DNA from 4 places in the Peribacillus sp. QJM3NY_7 genome. Region 2 is predicted to be linked to each of the others. Evidence: riboswitches for the same ligand, from Rfam matches in the RefSeq annotation. Region 2 holds a riboswitch; each other region holds the start of a gene.
The links. Region 2 has a riboswitch for S-adenosylmethionine ahead of mtnK (S-methyl-5-thioribose kinase). Riboswitches for the same ligand answer to the same signal wherever they lie in the genome.
Positions count from the first base shown of each region.

Region 1: linked by a shared signal. The riboswitch ahead of metK (methionine adenosyltransferase) and the one ahead of mtnK (S-methyl-5-thioribose kinase) in region 2 are both predicted to bind S-adenosylmethionine.
Region 3: linked by a shared signal. The riboswitch ahead of AC0VX1_RS24795 (O-acetylhomoserine aminocarboxypropyltransferase/cysteine synthase family protein) and the one ahead of mtnK (S-methyl-5-thioribose kinase) in region 2 are both predicted to bind S-adenosylmethionine.
Region 4: linked by a shared signal. The riboswitch ahead of AC0VX1_RS24045 (5-methyltetrahydropteroyltriglutamate--homocysteine S-methyltransferase) and the one ahead of mtnK (S-methyl-5-thioribose kinase) in region 2 are both predicted to bind S-adenosylmethionine.

Region 1 covers NZ_CM149663.1:4,910,136-4,912,341, forward strand. The annotation lists gene metK (methionine adenosyltransferase) at 1-1,025, opposite strand, end outside; SAM riboswitch class I at 1,189-1,351, opposite strand; gene pckA (phosphoenolpyruvate carboxykinase (ATP)) at 1,770-2,206, shown strand, end outside.
Region 2 covers NZ_CM149663.1:3,166,747-3,168,952, reverse strand. The annotation lists gene mtnK (S-methyl-5-thioribose kinase) at 1-982, opposite strand, end outside; SAM riboswitch class I at 1,061-1,214, opposite strand; gene AC0VX1_RS15090 (carbon-nitrogen family hydrolase) at 1,286-2,068, opposite strand; gene AC0VX1_RS15085 (pyridoxal phosphate-dependent aminotransferase) at 2,168-2,206, shown strand, end outside.
Region 3 covers NZ_CM149663.1:5,111,937-5,114,142, forward strand. The annotation lists gene AC0VX1_RS24795 (O-acetylhomoserine aminocarboxypropyltransferase/cysteine synthase family protein) at 1-1,170, opposite strand, end outside; SAM riboswitch class I at 1,270-1,377, opposite strand; gene AC0VX1_RS24800 (thioredoxin family protein) at 1,523-1,831, opposite strand; gene AC0VX1_RS24805 (toprim domain-containing protein) at 1,835-2,200, opposite strand.
Region 4 covers NZ_CM149663.1:4,971,677-4,973,882, forward strand. The annotation lists gene AC0VX1_RS24040 (hypothetical protein) at 89-508, opposite strand; SAM riboswitch class I at 665-766, shown strand; gene AC0VX1_RS24045 (5-methyltetrahydropteroyltriglutamate--homocysteine S-methyltransferase) at 848-1,951, shown strand; gene AC0VX1_RS24050 (ArsR/SmtB family transcription factor) at 2,161-2,206, shown strand, end outside.

The DNA.
Region 1 (2,206 bases), 1.7 Mb from region 2:
TCAACAAGGACTTCTTCGCTAACTGTACCAGTTCCGAACGTATCAATGGAGATCGATACAGGCTCTGCCACACCAATTGCGTATGCCAATTGAACTTCCGCTTTATCGGCAAGGCCGGCTGCCACGATGTTTTTCGCAACGTAACGTGCAGCGTATGCAGCAGAACGGTCAACTTTAGTAGCATCCTTACCAGAGAATGCACCGCCGCCGTGACGAGCGTATCCGCCGTAAGTATCAACGATGATTTTACGTCCAGTAAGACCAGCATCCCCTTGAGGTCCGCCGATTACGAAACGGCCAGTCGGGTTGATGAAGTACTTAGTATCTGCATCGATCAACTCGGCTGGAACGACAGCTTTGATCACATGTTCTTTTAGATCGGCTTGAATTTGTTCAAGCGTAATTTCTGCATCATGCTGTGTAGAGATGACGATTGTATCTACACGTACAGGACGGTTATTCTCATCATATTCCACGGTTACCTGTGTTTTACCATCAGGGCGTAGGTAAGCAAGAGTTTCATCTTTACGAACTTGAGCCAAGCGGAATGAAAGTTTATGCGCCAATGAAATCGGAAGCGGCATAAGCTCTTCTGTTTCATTACAAGCGAATCCGAACATAAGACCTTGGTCCCCTGCACCGATTGCATCGATTTCTTCATCTGACATGTTTCCTTCACGAGCTTCCAATGCTTTATCGACACCAGCTGCGATATCGGCAGACTGCTCATCAATGGAACTCAAAACGGCACAAGTTTCAGCATCGAAACCGTATTTCGCACGTGTATAGCCAATTCCTTTAACCGTATCACGAACGATACGCGGGATATCCACGTAAGCGGACGTTGTAATTTCACCAGCAACAAGTACAAGACCTGTAGTTACACTAGTTTCACACGCAACACGTGCATTTGCATCCTTAGCTAGGATAGCATCTAAAATGGAATCTGAAATCTGATCACAAATTTTGTCCGGATGGCCCTCTGTAACAGATTCAGAAGTAAATAGACGTTTCTTTGACATCATATTTCCTCCTTGGAAGTTAGTATGTTGTAGGCATAAGCCTGATTTTTACGGAACTCGTTTCCCTCATTAGTTTCAACTATAGACACAGAATTACTTATAAAAAACACAAAAACCTTCCCTGGCAAATGAGGAAAGGTTTAAAATTCTGTCTTCTATCCTTTCACTCTTATCGTTCAAGGGTTTTTTACCTTGCTCAGGTTAGCACCATCACCACTATTCCTTGAAGACCTTCGCTTTATTTTCGGCGATCGATCTTGGAGTCAAGTTCAATATGGCAGGTTGCTGGGTTTCAAAGGGCCTGTCCCTCCACCAACTCGGGATAAGAGAATCCGTACAATTTAAGATATTATCGTATCTGGCTGGAACTTGTCAATGCTTTTCTAAAAAGAACATTTCCACCCAGAATGGCGTTCATTTGAAAAAACATGTTGATACTAAGTCCTAGAGGGGTTTACAACGCAAAATACGAATAGGAATATTGTAAATTTCCATTAATAATAAAGTATTGAACATCGAAAAGGAACGACACCCTGACTTTCCTATTACTTACTTACTTCCTATTTAAATAAATTTTTCCTCATGAAAGTATATGCGATCATCCTGACTCGGTTCCTGCCGGATTAAAATGATTAATGCGGCTAGCTGAAAATAATCACAAATTAAAAGAAATAGTATAGACTAATTAAATGAATGTGTTATACTAATTGTAATCTAAAAACTCAAACAAAGGAAGGTACCTCATATATGAATTCTGTAGATGTTTCTAATGAGTTACACCAATTATTAACAGGAAACAATGTGCAAACTCAACTATCAGTTCCTCAATTGGTCGAAAAAGTACTAAGCAGAAATGAAGGCGTTTTAACATCAACCGGCGCGGTAAAAGCTGAAACTGGCAAATATACTGGTCGTTCACCTAAAGATAAATATATCGTGGAAGAAGCATCAGTTAAAGATAAAATCGATTGGGGTCCAGTGAACCGGCCGATTTCCGAAGATGTGTTCAATAAACTATATAATAAAGTAGTTGACTACCTAAAAGCAAAAGAAGAGATTTTTGTTTTTAAAGGTTTCGCTGGTGCAGACGAATCATCACGTCTTCCCATCCGTGTTGTTAATGAATATGCTTGGCATAACCTTTTCGCCCATACTTTGTTCATCCGTCCAAACGAAGAGGAACT
Region 2 (2,206 bases):
CTTTTTTGAATTTTGTCAGTAAATAAGGCAGATAACCCTTCACATGGCGGAATGGACTTTTATTTTGGACCTCCCATAATTTGGTGTAAGTTTCTTCAAAGGCATTCCAAAATTCATGAAGGAGCGTGAAAATCTCTTCCTTTCCAGCGCCATTGCGTGTGACTGCCTGAAAGAGAAGATTGGCGGTGTATTGACCAAGGTCAAAACCAACTGGCCCATAAAAAGCGAATTCCGGATCAATAACCTTTGTTTCAGTTACACTTGCAAATATACTTCCAGTATGTAAATCTCCATGAAGCAAGGCTTCCTGCTCGGTTTCAAAGCTTTGCTTCAGCTTGGCGACCTCAAGTATCACTTCTTGATCATTCCATATTTTTTGGGCGGCATCTTTCAATTCCACCTCGAAATCTCCAGGGAGTTCCTCAAAAAATGGATCCGTGAAAATAAAGACCTCAGTGATTTTGCAGAGTTCGGGATTCGTGAAATGTCGGGCCACCTCCTTTTTAGAAGAGGGTTCTAAATGATAATCGGATGTATAAAATGCCGTCTTCGCAACATACTCACCAATATGTTGTGAAAGCAATGGATATGAATCGCCATCGATCAATCCTGTTCTAACGATTTTCAAGTGCGATAAATCCTCCATGACTGTGATGGCAAGCTGTTCATCCGAATAGTAGACTTGCGGTACGAATTCGGGGCAATAACTTCTGAAATGAATCAGCGCATTCGCTTCAATGGCTGCCCTTTTCAATGTCAGCGGCCAGCTTTCACCAAGTACCTTGGCATAAGGGACCGCTTGTTTTATTATTAGACCTTTGTTTGTGACCGTGTCTGTAATATGAAAAACATAATTTAAGTTACCATCGCCGATTTCATTACATTTCAAACTTGCATCCGCATTGACCAAGCCAAGTTTTTTTGCAAGAGTTATAGCTGTTTCGTTTGTCAATCTCTTAAAATTTGAATGGTTTTGAGTCATTCTTTTCCCCTCCAGATTCAAAATAAGAATAAAAAAGCCTCTTTCATATAGAAAGAGGCAGAAGTTTTGGCTTCGGACCTCTTATCTTCCAGAAAATGAATTCTGGTGGAATTAGCACCGTGCTCTGTGGATTCAATAATCCGGCGGAAGATCCGCCCCATTTCACAATGGTATTACAGTCGGTTGCTGGGCTTCATAGGGCCTTTATCCCTCAGCCTGCTCTTGATAAGAGTAAATGTTTTCTGAAATTTTAATCTTCGGGAAAATAATATCAACTTTTTAAATAGTTTGTCAATGGGTAAATTAATAAAAATCAGGACGGCGATCTTCGAATACAGGTATTTTGTTACGTGCTTCCGTAACTTTGTTGAAGTCCAAGCTGCCTGTCAATAGTTCGTTTCCTTCTCCGGCTTCACTTATGATATTCCCCCATGGATCAATAATCAAGGAATGGCCCGCAAATATATTATTGACATCCGAACCTGTACGATTAACGGCTACAACATAGGCTTGGTTCTCGATGGCACGGCTTATCAATAAAGCTCTCCAGTGATCGAGTCTCGGCTTTGGCCATTCAGCCGTAACGAATAGAACTTCCGCGCCTTGAACGGTATGGGCTCGCTGCCATTCTGGGAAACGAATGTCATAACAAACGAACCCGGCACATATTTTTTCATCAAGGGTGAATAAACCATCTTTTTCACCTGGCTGCAGGAAATGATGTTCATCCATTAATTGAAATAAGTGAAGCTTATCATATTCTTTAATGAGCTTTCCGTGTTTATCGATGATGATCATGGTGTTATAGATTCCCTTGCTTGTTTTTTTCGCAATGGAACCTCCGATGATGTGAATCTGGTGTTTCTGTGCCTGTGTTTTAAGAAATTCAATCGTTTTTTCTGCCTCTTGATCAGCAATCTCATTCAGCCTGGTCAAGTCGTATCCGGTTGTCCAAAGCTCTGGTAATATGACGATATCGGGTTCGGACCGAGCTGCTTTTTCCATCCATTGTTCTGCAACCTGAAAATTGATATCTGGTTGCCCGAAAGCTATATCCATTTGAATACAAGCTATTTTCCACTTCATCGTTTAAACCCCCCACATGTAAAAAATGCTTTACAAGACTACGATAAACATATATCATTTGTGACTAGAATTTCAAGAAATTTCAGAGAAGGTGTATAAATGGTGCAATTCGAAAAATCCGGACTGCTTCAGGACCTG
Region 3 (2,206 bases), 1.9 Mb from region 2:
CGCCTCATTCAATTGTTGATGGGTCGTACTTGCTGGGTGGATGATCAAGCTCTTCGCATCCCCTACATTCGCCACATGGGACCATAATTCCACCGAATTGATAAGTTTTGCCCCAGCTTCGCGATTACCTTGAATCCCAAATGTGACGACAGATCCAGCTCCCTTTGGCAAATATTTATCCGCAAGGGCTTTATCGGGATGTTCCTCATCACCAGGATGTGAAACCCAGGTCACGGCAGGATGGTTTTTTAAATATTGAATGACAGACTTGGTGTTTGATAGATGCTCTTTCATTCTTACATGCAGCGTTTCAAGTCCAAGCGTAAACTGGAATGCACTTTGGGCACTTAGCGCAGGGCCCAAATCACGGAGTAACTGGACCCGGGCTTTCGTTATGAATGCGGCAGGGCCAACTGCCTCGGCGTATACCAGACCGTCGTAACTTGGGTCAGGCTCCGTGAAGCCAGGATAGTTCGGCGAGTTCCAATCGAATTTCCCTCCATCCACGATGACACCGCCTAGCGTCGTTCCATTTCCAAGAAGCCATTTTGTAGCGGAATGGATGACAATATCCGCTCCAAAATCAATTGGTCTGCAAAGATATGGTGTCGCGAAGGTATTATCAATGATTAAAGGTATGCCGGCTTCGTGGGCGATTTCCGCTACCGCTTCAATATCGAGCACCCTCAAACTTGGATTTCCGATCGTTTCAGCAAAAATGGCTTTAGTTCTTGGTGTAATCGCCCTTTTGAAATTCTCAGGGTCATCGGGAGAAACGAACTTCACTTTGATCCCATATTTAGGAAGAGTGTTTTCGAAAAGGTTATACGTACCGCCATATAATGTAGAGGCTGAAACAATCTCATCCCCTGCAGCAGCAATATTCAGGATTGAAAGTGAGATGGCGGCCATTCCGCTTGCCGTTGCCAATCCGCCGATACCGCCTTCCAATAAGGCCATTCTTTCCTCAAAAACGCTGACCGTGGGATTATGAAGCCGTGAATATATATAGCCATTCTCCTTCAGGCCAAATAAATTTGCTGCATGGTTGGTGTCCTTGAACAAGTATGCATTGCTTTGGTAGATAGGAACGGCACGGACACCTGTTTCATCAGCTTGCAGACCGCCATGAACACTCAATGTTTCAAAACGTAACTTTTTCTCTGACATTTAATTTCACCTTTTTCTATGGATTTAGTTGGATTTATATGAAATCTGGCTTTTTATAAACAAAAAAACCACTTCAATAAGAAGAGGTTTCAAGAACACACCTCATCTACCAGAGCCAACACTCTGCTGGAATTAGCACCGTATATAAAAATTTATACCGGTTGCCGGGCTTCGTCGGGCCAGTCCCTCCGCCACTCTTGATAAGAACTATTAAATTCTGCCATTACTTAATTCAAAATATAGCATTTTAGATTAAATCAGTCAATGAATTGTTAGAATATTCTTTGTTTATTTCCTGCTCTCATTCAAATGTCAGCAACAAAGAAAACCAACCGCGGTTCTGATTGGTTTCCTAACTGATTTCCTTAAGCAATCCGTACAAATAAGGAACGGATTGAAAGGCATATATTTTTTTGTGCAGCTGCCCTTCTTTGAAAAGCAATAAGCAAGGAACACTTTCGATTTCATATGATTCGGCAATTGCTTGGATATAGTTCATATTCATTTTGCCTGCCTTCAATTCGGGGAAAAGCTCCAAGGATATCGTCAGCATCTTGGAGGCCACCTGACAGGTTCCGCATAAAGGTGTATATAAATATAAGCAAAAGGTTTCCCCATTTTCAACAGCAAGCTTACACTCTTCTTCTTTCCATTCCTGCATCAATTAGTCGTTCACCCTTTGACTTAAAAATTTCATTTTCACATTCATATTGGCAGATAGGAGCACAGTTGCGATATGATGTTCGGGTGAGCTCTCCACTTCTTTGTACATTTTATTAATATACAGGTGGTTCGCTTCCGGCATTTCCCTTCGGAACTGCTTCCGCAGCTTTTCTCCTGATTCATCTGCGTCAAAAAGGAGATAAACATCACGGTCCATCAATTCATCCACTAATTCATCCAGCTTAGTTAATGATATGGTCCCATTCGTACATCTTATTTCCACATCTTCATTTAAAACGGAGGCAACTTTTCTTTTATCGGAACTGCCTTCTACAATGATCACTTTATCGAATTCGCCCCACTCCATGTCATC
Region 4 (2,206 bases), 1.8 Mb from region 2:
TTCATGAACCATGTAACCTTAACACTATCATACCTTTCACACCCTTTATAGATTGCAGCAAAGGATATATGTAAAATATCCCCTTGAATCATAAAGAGAGTTTCATTTTCAATGCACCTTCGACGAGTTCATACGATTTAATTGTGCCAATGGGAATTTTTCTCACGATGCTCCAAGCATTAACATTCATTTTGATCGCTCTTTTTTCATATTCAAAAAATGGCGGTCTGTTAAATATCCTTTTGTTGATGAAATCCCTGTCAATTGGTTCCATTTCGACTAATTCAAATGAAATCGTTCTTTTTTCCACATGAACCGGTTTTAATGTAATTCGGAAAGCCACGTTTTTCTTAAACATCATTTTTTTCACTTCCATCGTTCCGGAAAGCACAATATGCTTTGGCTTAATTTCGACTTTAATATCCTGATCAGATGATTTCATTTTTATGATTCTCTCTATCATGGCATCAGTTACCGTAATCGGTATGCCATTTTTGAATGGACTCATCCTTGCATTCCCTCCCCACTCAAAGCATATGCCGGACTCCCTGATGCCGTTAACATTTCAGCCCGGATTAATAAACGGTATATTCGAAATATTCCAGCTCCACCCCTTGACCTTCGTAAAAACTACCTGTATAGTCATAGTTAATTTAATAGACAACTCTTATCCAGAGAGGTGGAGGGACTGGCCCTTTGATGCCTCAGCAACAGACCGATCTTGTACTGTGCTAATTCCAGAAGTGTAAAAACTTGAAGATAAGAAGAGTATATAGCTTTGTTACCAACACCTCTTCTTATTTTTAAGAAGAGGTTTTTTATTTTTAAAAGGAAAGAAGGAATCAACATGTCAATCACATTAACGAAAGCACCATTCAGGGCGGACCACGTCGGAAGTTTATTAAGACCGGAACGTTTACATATTGCCAGGAAGGACTTTAAGGAAGGTACCATTTCAGCTGAGAGGCTTCGTGAAATTGAAACTGAAGAAATCAATCGGATCGTCGATAAACAAATCGAAGTTGGTTTAGAGGCAGTTACGGACGGTGAATTCAGACGAACATGGTGGCACTTTGACTTCCTCGAACATTTAAATGGCATCGAGGGATATGTAACTGAAAAAGGCCTCACATTCGATGGTGTCGAAACAGAGAGATATAATGTTCGCAATACCGGGAAGGTTTCATTCAACCCTGAACATCCCTTCATTCGTGATTTCATTGAATTGAACAAAATCGTGAACGGACGTGCCGTTGCCAAGCAAACCATCCCCAGTCCGAATCAATTATTTGCTGCAGGCATTCATAATGAAGACGTCTACCCTGATATTGAAGACTATGCAAATGATATCATCAACGCCTATCAGCATGCTTTGAAAGCCTTTTATGAAGCAGGTGTGCGTTATCTTCAATTGGATGATGTATATATTGCCAGACTTTCAGCTCCGGATTTCCAGTTCAAAGATGGAAAATATACGAGGGAACAATTAATTGATCTTGCACTTCGGGTCATTAATGGAGCATTGGAAGGCAAACCAGAAGACCTTATCGTCACTACCCATCTATGTCGCGGAAACTACCAGTCGACATGGGCGTTTGAAGGAAGCTATGCCCGTATCGCCCCAACTTTATTGGCAAAAGAAAAAGTGGATGGATTCTTCTTGGAATATGATGATCAACGCTCAGGGGATTTCAAACCATTGGAATACATTCCAAATGGCGGTGCACGGGTCGTACTGGGTGTCGTCACTTCAAAAAATGGAGAAATCGAGGACAAGGAAGCTGTTAAGGCACGCATTAAAGAAGCATCGCACTTCGTTCCGCTCGAACAATTATGCTTAAGCCCTCAATGCGGCTTCGCCTCCACCCATCACGGCAACAAGCTAACCGAAGCACAGCAATGGGAAAAGCTGAAATTCGTCGTTGATGTAGCGAAAGAAGTATGGGAATGATTATTTAGCGGAGACTTTAATTCTGATTTACAGGATTTGAACAACCTAATCGGCCCGCACTGATATGGGAGCCGATTAGGTTCTTGCAATAATACACTTCCATTCCTTTAATGACTCTTTAGATAACGGTATCAAGTTTTACTATTTATGAATAACGATGAATGATAAAACCATTTGACATATCGATAATTCTCGATATAATGAAATGTATGAAAACAATCGAGATATTTAAAGCATTATCCAATGAATCCAGGT